Regions from separate parts of the Pedococcus sp. P2_A3 genome, predicted to be linked through region 1. Evidence: riboswitches for the same ligand, from Rfam matches in the RefSeq annotation. Region 1 holds a riboswitch; each other region holds the start of a gene.
What was found. Region 1 has a riboswitch for S-adenosylmethionine ahead of AC1DX8_RS09740 (aminotransferase class V-fold PLP-dependent enzyme). Riboswitches for the same ligand answer to the same signal wherever they lie in the genome.
Positions count from the first base shown of each region.

Region 2: it holds a riboswitch for S-adenosylmethionine, as region 1 does, so the genes downstream of both, metX (homoserine O-acetyltransferase MetX) here and AC1DX8_RS09740 (aminotransferase class V-fold PLP-dependent enzyme) in region 1, are expected to answer to the same signal.
Region 3: it holds a riboswitch for S-adenosylmethionine, as region 1 does, so the genes downstream of both, AC1DX8_RS05960 (bifunctional o-acetylhomoserine/o-acetylserine sulfhydrylase) here and AC1DX8_RS09740 (aminotransferase class V-fold PLP-dependent enzyme) in region 1, are expected to answer to the same signal.

Region 1 is NZ_JBFUCW010000009.1:121,758-125,008, reverse strand. Features, by position in the region: gene AC1DX8_RS09740 (aminotransferase class V-fold PLP-dependent enzyme) at 1-1,280, opposite strand, end outside; SAM riboswitch class IV at 1,322-1,434, opposite strand; gene AC1DX8_RS09735 (FtsK/SpoIIIE family DNA translocase) at 1,814-3,251, shown strand, end outside.
Region 2 is NZ_JBFUCW010000005.1:141,937-145,187, forward strand. Features, by position in the region: gene AC1DX8_RS06015 (YkvA family protein) at 1-145, shown strand, start outside; gene AC1DX8_RS06020 (DUF4192 domain-containing protein) at 355-1,500, shown strand; SAM riboswitch class IV at 1,624-1,734, shown strand; gene metX (homoserine O-acetyltransferase MetX) at 1,752-2,888, shown strand; gene AC1DX8_RS06030 (universal stress protein) at 3,077-3,251, shown strand, end outside.
Region 3 is NZ_JBFUCW010000005.1:124,442-127,692, forward strand. Features, by position in the region: gene AC1DX8_RS05950 (hypothetical protein) at 1-204, shown strand, start outside; gene AC1DX8_RS05955 (hypothetical protein) at 286-1,035, shown strand; SAM riboswitch class IV at 1,083-1,196, shown strand; gene AC1DX8_RS05960 (bifunctional o-acetylhomoserine/o-acetylserine sulfhydrylase) at 1,349-2,668, shown strand; gene hrpA (ATP-dependent RNA helicase HrpA) at 2,710-3,251, shown strand, end outside.

The DNA of each region.
Region 1 (3,251 bases):
GCCGTCGTGGCCAGTCCCACACTGGCCCGGACCGCCGTCGTGGGGGCCGCGGCATACGGGTCGTCGGGCTGGTCCTCGAGCAGGGCGTCGACGCACAGGTGCGCGCAGAACTTGCCGTCCCGCACGCCGATCCCGTGCTCGGCCGACAGGGCCGCGGAGACCAGCGAGGACTCCACGCCCTCCACGGTGAAGGTCGCGACGGCCACGCGCTCGTGGTCGGGACTGAACAGGGAGTAGGTCTCGACGCCGTCGATGGCCGCCAGGCCGTCGAGCAGCCGTCGGGCGAGGGTGGACTCGTGGGCCTCGATCGCCTCGGCGTGGGCGCGCAGGCTGTGGCAGGCGGCGGCGAGGGCGACCGCGCCGATGACGTTGGGGCTGCCCGCCTCGTGCCGGGCAGCGCCCTCCTGCCAGACGACACCCCGGGTGGTCACCGCCTTGGTGGCACCACCTCCCGCGAGGTAGGGCGCGGCGGCGTCGAGCCAGTCGGCCCGACCGGCCAGCACCCCGGCGCCGAACGGCGCGTAGAGCTTGTGCCCCGACAGGACCACGTAGTCGACCCCGAGGTCCTCGAGGTCGACCGGCCGGTGGGGTGCGTACTGGGCGGCGTCGAGGACCACGCGCGCACCGGCCTTGCGGGCGATCGCGGCCAGCTCACGGATCGGCCAGATCTCGCCGGTGACGTTGGACGCGCCGGCCAGGACGACGAGGCGGTGCCGTCCCGGGTGCTCGCGCAGGGCCGTCCGCAGCAGGACGGCGGCATCGGCCACGCTGCCGGGCACCGGGAGGCGGTGCGTCCGACGCGGCGACCAGGGCAGGAGCGCGGCGTGGTGCTCGGTCTCGAACACGAAGACGTGGGCGTCACGGGGGAGGCAACGGGCCAGGAGGTTGAAGGAGTCGGTGCTGTTGCGGGTGAAGACGACCTCGTCGCCCTCCCGGGCCCCGACGAAGGAGCGCACCTCGGCTCGGGCCTGCTCGTACCAGGCGGAGGTCACGCGGGAGGCCCAGCCGTTGCCCCGGTGCACGGAGGAGTAGGTGCGCAGCGCGGTGTCCACGGCGGCCTTGACGCTCACGAGGGCCGGGGTGGAGGCGGCGTGGTCGAAGTTGGCGTAGTCCACCGAGCCGTCGATGGTCGGCACCGGCAGGGCTTCGGAGACCACTGCGGGGAGCGGTCCGACCTCCCCCCACGACCGCGCGTCCGGGACGGGACGCAGGTGGGTGCGGGCGTGGGCGAGGGGCGCGCTCCGGCGAAAGGCTGGGGGCGGGGTGCTCGCGATCGACATGAGAGGTGCTCCTGGTCCGGTGGGACCCGAGAGTGCTCACGAGTCCGCGCTTGCCGGCTGCGGGTGCAGGCGGCCCGGTCGTCACCCGGAGCACCCCACCGCGGAGGAGGGTTGCTGGTCAGCAAGCCGGGGCTTCGCGCTGACACTCATGACCTGGTGTCGAGGGTAGGGGTACCGAGGCTCCGGGATCCAGCCTGTGGGCGGCGCTTCCCGTCATCTGAGACGTGCCACGGCGTCGGACCGACGGGCTCTGAGTGGCCTGGCGGGGGGTCGGCTACGCCGTCTCCCGCGACCGGTTCCCCCTCGATACGCGCCTGCGCCGACGACCACGTGGGTCGTCGGCGCAGGCCCCGCCAGACGCAGTGCTGAGCGTGTCACCTCGGGCTGCGTCTTGGTAAGGGGGAGAGGGCCCTGCGGGCCCGATCGGGGCCAGATGTCGTCCGTTCGGAGGAGGAGCGATCGGCGCACATTGTCCGACGGTGATACGCGTGTGACGCGTGTTTCCGGTGTGACCTTGCCGTAGCCTGCGGATCATGGCGACACGTCCGTCCACCTCCGCACGCTCGACAGCGGGCTCGCGTACATCCGGGAGCCGGGGCACCACCACACGCCCCGCCAACCGCAAGAGCAGCGCGCCCCGCAAGTCCCCCGCCCGTGGCACGACCAAGGGGGGCGGGCTGCCGCTGCCGCTGCGCGCGGTCCGGGGCACCTGGATGGGCATGGCCCACGTGGCCGGCGGTGCCGTGCGCCGCGTGGGCACCAGTGCTCGCGAGCTCGAGCCCGAGCACCGCCGCGACGGGCTCGGCTTCTTCCTCATCGGTCTGTCGATCCTCGTGGCCGCCCGCGAGTGGTGGGCCTTCGACGGTGCCCTCGGCGACATCGTGCACGCGGTCGTCGCCGGCACCTTCGGACGCGTCGCGTATGCCGTGCCGCTCGCCTTGCTGTTCCTCGGGATCCGCTTCCTGCGGGCACCGCGGGAGGATTCGGCCAACTCCCGCATCGGGGTCGGGCTGGGTGCCCTCGCCTTCGCGGCCTCGGGGCTGGCCCACGTGGCAGCGGACATCCCCACCCCGCCCCAGGGCGCGGACGGGATGCGCGACGGTGGCGGCATCATCGGGTTCCTCGCCTCGAGCCCGCTGGAGGCTGCCGTGTCGGTCTACGGCACCGTGCCGATCCTGCTGATGCTGGGTTTCTTCGGCCTGCTCGTCATGACGGCGACCCCGGTGCACATGATCCCGACGCGCCTCACCGAGCTGCGCGACCACCTGCTGCACCGCGGACACCCCGAGGACGCAGCACCCTCGACCACCGACGTGGCCGAGGAGAAACCGAAGCGCCGCCGCCGGGTCATCGACCCCGAGGGTCCGCTCGAGGGCGACGAGGCGTTCGAGCAGGCTGCGCTCGTGGCCCCGGACGGGCGACGGTTCCGTCCCGGCGAGAAGCGCCCCACGTCGCCGGGGGTGCTCGCCCCCGACCCGACCACGCCGGCCAAGGGCCCGGCGATCGAGGTGAAGGCGGCCCTCGAGGCGCCGCCCACCACGCCGCTGCCGCAGCGCGTCGAGCAGCTCGCGCTCGCGGGCGACATCACCTACACCTTGCCCGACAACGCGATCCTCGAGCCCGGCTCGCCCCACAAGACCCGCAGCGCCGCCAACGACCGAGTCGTCGAGTCGCTCAGCCAAGTGCTCGAGCAGTTCGACATCGACGCCCAGGTCACCGGGTTCAGCCGCGGCCCGACGGTCACCCGCTACGAGGTCGAGCTCGGCCGGGGCACCAAGGTCGAGCGGGTCACCGCCCTCTCCAAGAACATCGCGTATGCCGTCGCGTCAGCCGACGTGCGGATCCTCTCCCCGATCCCCGGCAAGTCCGCGATCGGCATCGAGATCCCCAACGCCGACCGCGAGAAGGTCAGCCTCGGCGACGTCCTGCGCAGCCAGGCGGCGCGGGGCAACGAGCACCCGATGGTGATGG
Region 2 (3,251 bases), on a different contig from region 1:
GGCCCTCTCGGTGTTCGGCCTGGCCGACGACGCCGTGGTCGTGTCGTGGATCGCGGCGACCGTCGTCAACGAGACCGAGTCCTTCCTCGCGTGGGAGCGGGCCGGCGCGGCGCGCGAGACCGTCCCGGGTGACGTGCTGCGGTAGCCCAGCCCAGGCTCACTCAGCCCACCCAGGCTCACTCAGCCCACCCAGGCTCACTCAGCCCACTCAGGCTCGTCGACAGGGCGGTACGGCGCAGATTCGGCGCCGTACCGCCCTTCTTCGTGCACAGCGGGGCCCGGCGGCCTGCTCCGTCCACAGGGCGACGCCCTGTCGGTGTCCGGGCGGTGCCCTCGAGCGGGACCGTGGACGGCATGAACTCCATCCGGTTGCGCAGCCCCGGCGACGTCGTCGCAGTCCTGCCCTACCAGCTGGGCTACCACCCCCACGAGTCCCTCGTGGTGGTCGCGTTGCGCGACCGTGCCGTGGTGCTGGTCCAGCGCGTCGACCTGCCCACCGCTGCTGAGGCCGACGAGGCGTGCCGGGTGCTCGTCCCGCCCTTGCTGCGCGAGGGGCCCGAGGCGGTCCTGCTGGTCGCCTACGAGACCCGGGCAGGCGACGGGCGGCCGGGGCTGGACGCGGTGCGTCGCGAGCTGGTGGGGGCCGGGGTCCAGGTGCTCGACCGGATCGTGGTGCGCGGGGACCGCTGGTTCGCTGTCGACTGCGCCACGGGGTGCTGCCCGCCCGACGGGTCGCCGGTCCCGTCGCCGGCCCACACCCCTGCGGTGGCGGAGTTCGTCGGGCTCGGGATCTCGCCGTTGCCCGGTCGAGGTGCGCTCGCCGCCGTCGTGGCGGCTGACCCCGAGCGGGCGTCGGCGGTGGGGCTGGCGCTCCGGGAGCGGGCGGCGAGACGGGGTGGTCTGGGGCAGGCGGCCAAGCGGCTGGAGGCCTTGTCGGCCTGGGCGGTCGCCCTCGGCGTCAGGGACGCCACGAGCGATCACGCGTCGTTGGTGGACTCGCTGCGTCCCGACCAGGTTGCGCTGCTCGTCGACAGCCTCCGCGACGTGCAGCTCAGGGACGGGCTGGTCGCGTGGCTCTGTCCCGGGTCCCTGCCCCAGGACTGCCTGCCGCCGGACGTGGTCGATGCGGTGCGCACCTGCCTGCCCGGGCCGCACTGGCCCGAGGGCGCTCGTCGCACTCGGAAGCGGGACCGGCGACCGCGAGGTCGTGACGAGGCCGTCGTCGGAAGGCGACACCTGCTGCGGCTCCAGCACCTGGTCAGGGCGGTGCCCGACGAGCACGCGGCAGCACCCCTCACGGTGTTGGCGAACCTCGCCTGGTGGCTGGGCGACGGTGCGCTCGCCAGGACCTGTCTCGAGCGCGCCCTGGATGCGTCACCCGACTACCGGTTGGCCCTGCTGTTGGAGCAGATGCTCGACCTGGGGATCCGTCCTCGTGGCAGGGCACCGCGCACGGACGACCCGTGGGCAGGCGAGCTGGCCGGTGAGTGGGCCGGGTGAAGGGCACCGGGCCGATGGGGGCGGCTGAGGGGCGACTGACCTGGTGGCCCGGACGCGCGCAGCACCCGTCCACGCAGCGGACGGGCCGGACACCGGGGAGACCGCCTCGTATGATGGGCGCCAGGTTATGAGTCCCAGCGCCAAGCCCCGGCTTGCTGGGCGGCAACCCTCCTCGCGGTGGGGTGCCCCGGGTGAAGACCCGGCCGACCCTCACCTGGGCGGCAAGCGCGAGCGCCACAGGAGCAGTTTCGATGACCACGACCTCCCCACCACGAGCGACCTCCGGGGCCTGGCGGGACGGCGACCCGGTCGGGCGGCGTCAGTTCGTCGACCTCGGGGCGATCGAGCTCGAGCGCGGGGGCGTGGTGCCTGCCGTCCGGGTGGCCTACGAGACCTGGGGGGAGCTGAACGCCGCCGGCGACAACGCCGTCCTGGTCGAGCACGCCCTCACCGGTGACAGCCACGTGGACGGCCCGACGGGCCCGGGCCACCCCACCCCCGGCTGGTGGGGCGGTCTGGTCGGGCCGGGCAAGCCGCTCGACTCCGACCGCTACTTCGTCGTGGCCGCCAACGTCCTCGGGGGGTGCCAGGGCAGCACCGGTCCGTCGAGCCCCGCGCCGGACGGCGCACCGTGGGGGAGCCGGTTCCCGTTCATCACGGTGCGTGACCAGGTGCAGACCGAGGTCCTGCTGGCTGACGCGCTCGGGATCGACCGCTGGCACACCGTGCTCGGCGGTTCGATGGGCGGGATGCGCGCGCTGGAGTGGGCGGTGACGCACCCAGACCGGGTCGGGACGGCGATCGTGCTGGCCAGCACGGCATACGCGACCGCGGAGCAGATCGGCTGGTGCCAGGCGCAGCTGCTGGCGATCCGTGCGGACGCGCACTTCCACGGCGGTGACTACTACGAGCGCGTCACCGGGCCGGACACCGGCCTGGGGATCGCGCGACGCATCGCGCACGTCACCTACCGCAGCGAGCTCGAGCTGCACGAGCGCTTCGGCCGCGAGCCGCAGGAAGCCGAGGACCCGCTGGGCGGGCGAGGTCGGTATGCCGTCGAGTCCTACCTCGACCACCACGCCGGCAAGCTGGCAGGGCGGTTCGACGCCAACTCATACGTCGTCCTCACCGAGGCGATGAACTCGCACGACATCGGTCGGGGCAGAGGGGGAGTGGCGGCCGCTCTCGAGCGGGTGACCGCCGACCTCGTGGTGGTCGCGGTCGACTCCGACCGCCTCTACCCGCCGAGGCTGTCCCAGGAGATCGCCGACGCCGTCCCGGGAACGCAGCTCCACACGGTGCACTCCGAGTACGGTCACGACGGCTTCCTCATCGAGATCGAGCAGGTCGGGGCGATCGTGGCGAAGGTGCTGGCTGCGCCTGCCTGACCGGGGGATTTCCGGTACGGTCGGCCCAGCGGCTGCTGCCGCTACGGGCAACACCGGTCCGGGCAACGACGCCTGGGTCAGCAGTGATCCGGTCAGCAGTGGTCTCCGGTCAACCTGATCCGGTCGGCGCTGGTCGGACCGGCTGCTCCGGTTGACACCGCCCGGTTCACAGAAGGTTGGAGGTCCCCGTGGCCATCGTTGTGGGATATGTCCCTACCAAGGAAGGGCGCGCCGCCCTGCGTCGCGCTGCTGACGAGTCGCTGCTTCGCAAGTCGAAGCTCATCGTCATCAACTCCCAGCGTGGTGGTCGGGACTTCGACAGCGACGAGGCCAACCGGTTCGACACCGAGCTCAAGCGCATCC
Region 3 (3,251 bases), on a different contig from region 1:
CACGCGGTGTCAGCCGCCGCCCTGCGCCCCCTCGCCGCCGCCCTCGAGCACGCCCAGCGCGTGGTGGCGGGAGCGGTGGCCGAGCACGGCATCGCCTACCCGCGGGCCGTGGCCCTGGGCACCGCCCGCACCGAAGCCGAGCAGTCCGCCGACCCCGCCCAGCGAGCTGCGGCCGCCGCCTACCACTGCCGCGAGGTCCCTTAGCTGGAGCGGGCGCAGGACGCCGAGCGCCGCCACCTCGAGGCCTGGCAACAGTTCCACGAAGCCGACCGCCGGTGCGCCGCGGTGCTCCACGGGCTCGTCGAGGACGGCCTCGCCGACTCGCGCACCTACGACGCCCTCACCGGGCTCAGCCGTGCTGCGGGTGGGCTCGAGGAGGTGGCGGGCACGATCGCACTGGTCCCACTGCCCCAGACCAAGGCGGTCCAGTCGGTCGCCACGGCGGCCGGGCTCACGGCGGTGCTGGCCGACACGACCGTCAAGGTGGGCTACGGCGACGGTGACTGGACGGCGATCGGCCTGGCCGCTGCCGCGATGGGCGCCGGCCGTGCCTCCAAGGTGCTGAAGCGTGGCGCGCTCGCGACCAACCCCGCAGCACGGGCGGCGACCACCCGCACGGAGCGACGGCTGCTGCGCTACGGCGTCGGCGAGCGGCTGCGACTCGCAAGCCTCGAGGAGCTCCGTCAGGTCGGCCGCACCGAGGTCAGGCGCACTCCGCGGCCCTACCTGCCGACCCGTCCACCCGGCTCGCCGGCGGCCACCGCGCACTGGGTCAGGGAACAGCTGGCCGAACGCCTCCGCTACGCGGCGCGCGTCAAGTGGCTCGACGACCTCGCCCTGGCGACTCGTGACCCGGCTCGCTCGCGCACCATGCTGCTGACCGGGTTCGGGGCAGAGGCCGCGTCGAGCGGTCTCGACGGGGCGGGGCAGGCCCGCGACGTGCAGCTCGACCGCCAGCGCGGCGAGGCCACCCGACTGCGTGACGAGCGGGCCAAGGCGGGCGACGACCTCGGGGGTCCACGCCGTCCGCAATGAGAGATGGGTATGCCGGGCGGCCAAGGCTGCGGCGTACCCTCGGCACAGGTCATGAGTGTCAGCGACAAGCCCCGGCTCGCTGGCCGGCAACCCTCCTCCGCGGTGGGGTGCCCCGGGTGAAGACCTGGCGGACGGCGCCCAGCCGCCCGCAAGCGCGGGAGACCCACCACGTGTCCCGCACCGTCTCCGGCGGTGTCGCCGGTGTCACCTCCGCGAGGTGGCACCAGCCCCTCGATCAGCCTCCCTCGATCGGGACCCACCGGCATACGGGCCCCGATGCCGCATTGCGGCCACGAGAGTGAAGGAAACCGAGATGAGCTCCACCAACTGGTCGTTCGAGACCCGCCAGGTCCACGTCGGACAGGAGCCGGACGCCGCCACAGGCGCCCGCGCCCTGCCGATCTACCAGACCACCTCCTACGTCTTCAAGGACACCGAGCACGCGGCGAACCTGTTCGCGCTCAAGGAGTTCGGCAACATCTACACCCGCATCATGAACCCGACGCAGGACGCCGTCGAACAGCGCGTGGCCTCCCTCGAGGGCGGGGTCGGGGCACTCCTGGTCGCCTCGGGCCAGGCGGCCGAGACGCTCGCGATCCTCAACATCGCGGAGGCGGGCGACCACGTCGTCGCCAGTCCCAGCCTCTACGGTGGGACGTTCAACCTGCTCAAGCACACGCTGCCCAAGTTCGGCATCGAGGTGACCTTCGTCGAGGACCCCAACGACATCGCCTCGTGGAAGGCAGCGGTCCAGCCCAACACGAAGCTGTTCTTCGGCGAGACGATCGCCAACCCCAAGTCGGAGGTCCTCGACATCGAGGCCGTGGCGGCCGCCGCCCACGAGGCGGGGGTCCCGTTGGTCGTGGACAACACGATCGCCACCCCGTTCCTCATCCGGCCGCTGGAGTGGGGCGCCGACATCGTGCTGCACTCCGCGACGAAGTACCTCGGCGGGCACGGCACCTCGATCGCGGGCGTGATCGTCGACGGCGGCACGTTCGACTTCGGCGCCGACCCGGAGAAGTTCCCCAACTACAACACCCCGGAGGAGAGCTACCACGGCCTCGTCTTCGCGCGTGACCTCGGCGTCGGCAGCCCCCTGGGCGCCAACCTGGCCTTCATCCTCAAGGCCCGCGTGCAACTCCTGCGCGACCTCGGACCGGCCATCTCGCCGTTCAATGCGTTCCTCATCGCGCAGGGGATCGAGACCCTGAGCCTGCGCATCGAGCGCCACCTCGAGAACACCCACAAGGTGGCCGCCTACCTCCAGGCGCACGAGCAGGTGGAGCAGGTCGTCTGGGCCTCGCTGCCTGACCACGAGTCCTACGAGAAGGCGAAGAAGTACACCCCGCGCGGTGCGGGTGCCGTGCTCGCCTTCGAGATCGCTGGCGGGGTCGAGGCGGGTCGCCGGTTCGTCGAGTCGCTCGTCCTGCACAGCCACGTGGCCAACATCGGCGACGTCCGCTCGCTGGCGATCCACCCGGCGTCCACGACCCACTCCCAGGGCCCGGACGGTGACCGGCTCAAGGCCGGGGTGACCCCCGGGCTGGTGCGGCTCGCCGTGGGGATCGAGCACATCGACGACATCATCGCCGACCTCGAGCAGGGCTTCATCGCGGCCAAGGGCGCGTAACCCAGGGGCGGGGCAGACGCCCCGCTCCGTATGCTGCGGGCATGTCCTCCGCCGGTTCCGAGCAGCCCCGCGCTGCCCGGAACCGGGGGAGGCGCCCCCGGTCCGGTACGTCGTCGGCACCGCCGACCGGGGAGCCGACCAGGCCCCGCCGGTCGAGGCCGCCGAGACCGCCTCGCCCGGTCATCCCGGTCCCCGAGCTGAAGTACCCGCCCGACCTGCCCGTCGTCGCGCGCAAGGACGACATCGCGGCCGCGATCCGCGACCACCAGGTCGTCATCGTCGCGGGGGAGACCGGCTCGGGCAAGACGACGCAGCTGCCCAAGATCTGCCTCGAGGTCGGACGCGGGACCGCCGGGCTGATCGGGCACACCCAGCCACGGCGCATCGCCGCGCGGTCGGTCGCCGAGCGGATCGCCGAGGAGCTCGAGGTCGAGCTCGGCGGGGCGATCGGCTACCAGGTGCGCTTCACCGACCAGAGCAGCGACAACACCTTGGTCAAGGTGATGACCGACGGCATCCTGCTCAACGAGCTCCAGCGCGACCGGCTGCTGCGCAAGTACGACACGATCATCATCGACGAGGC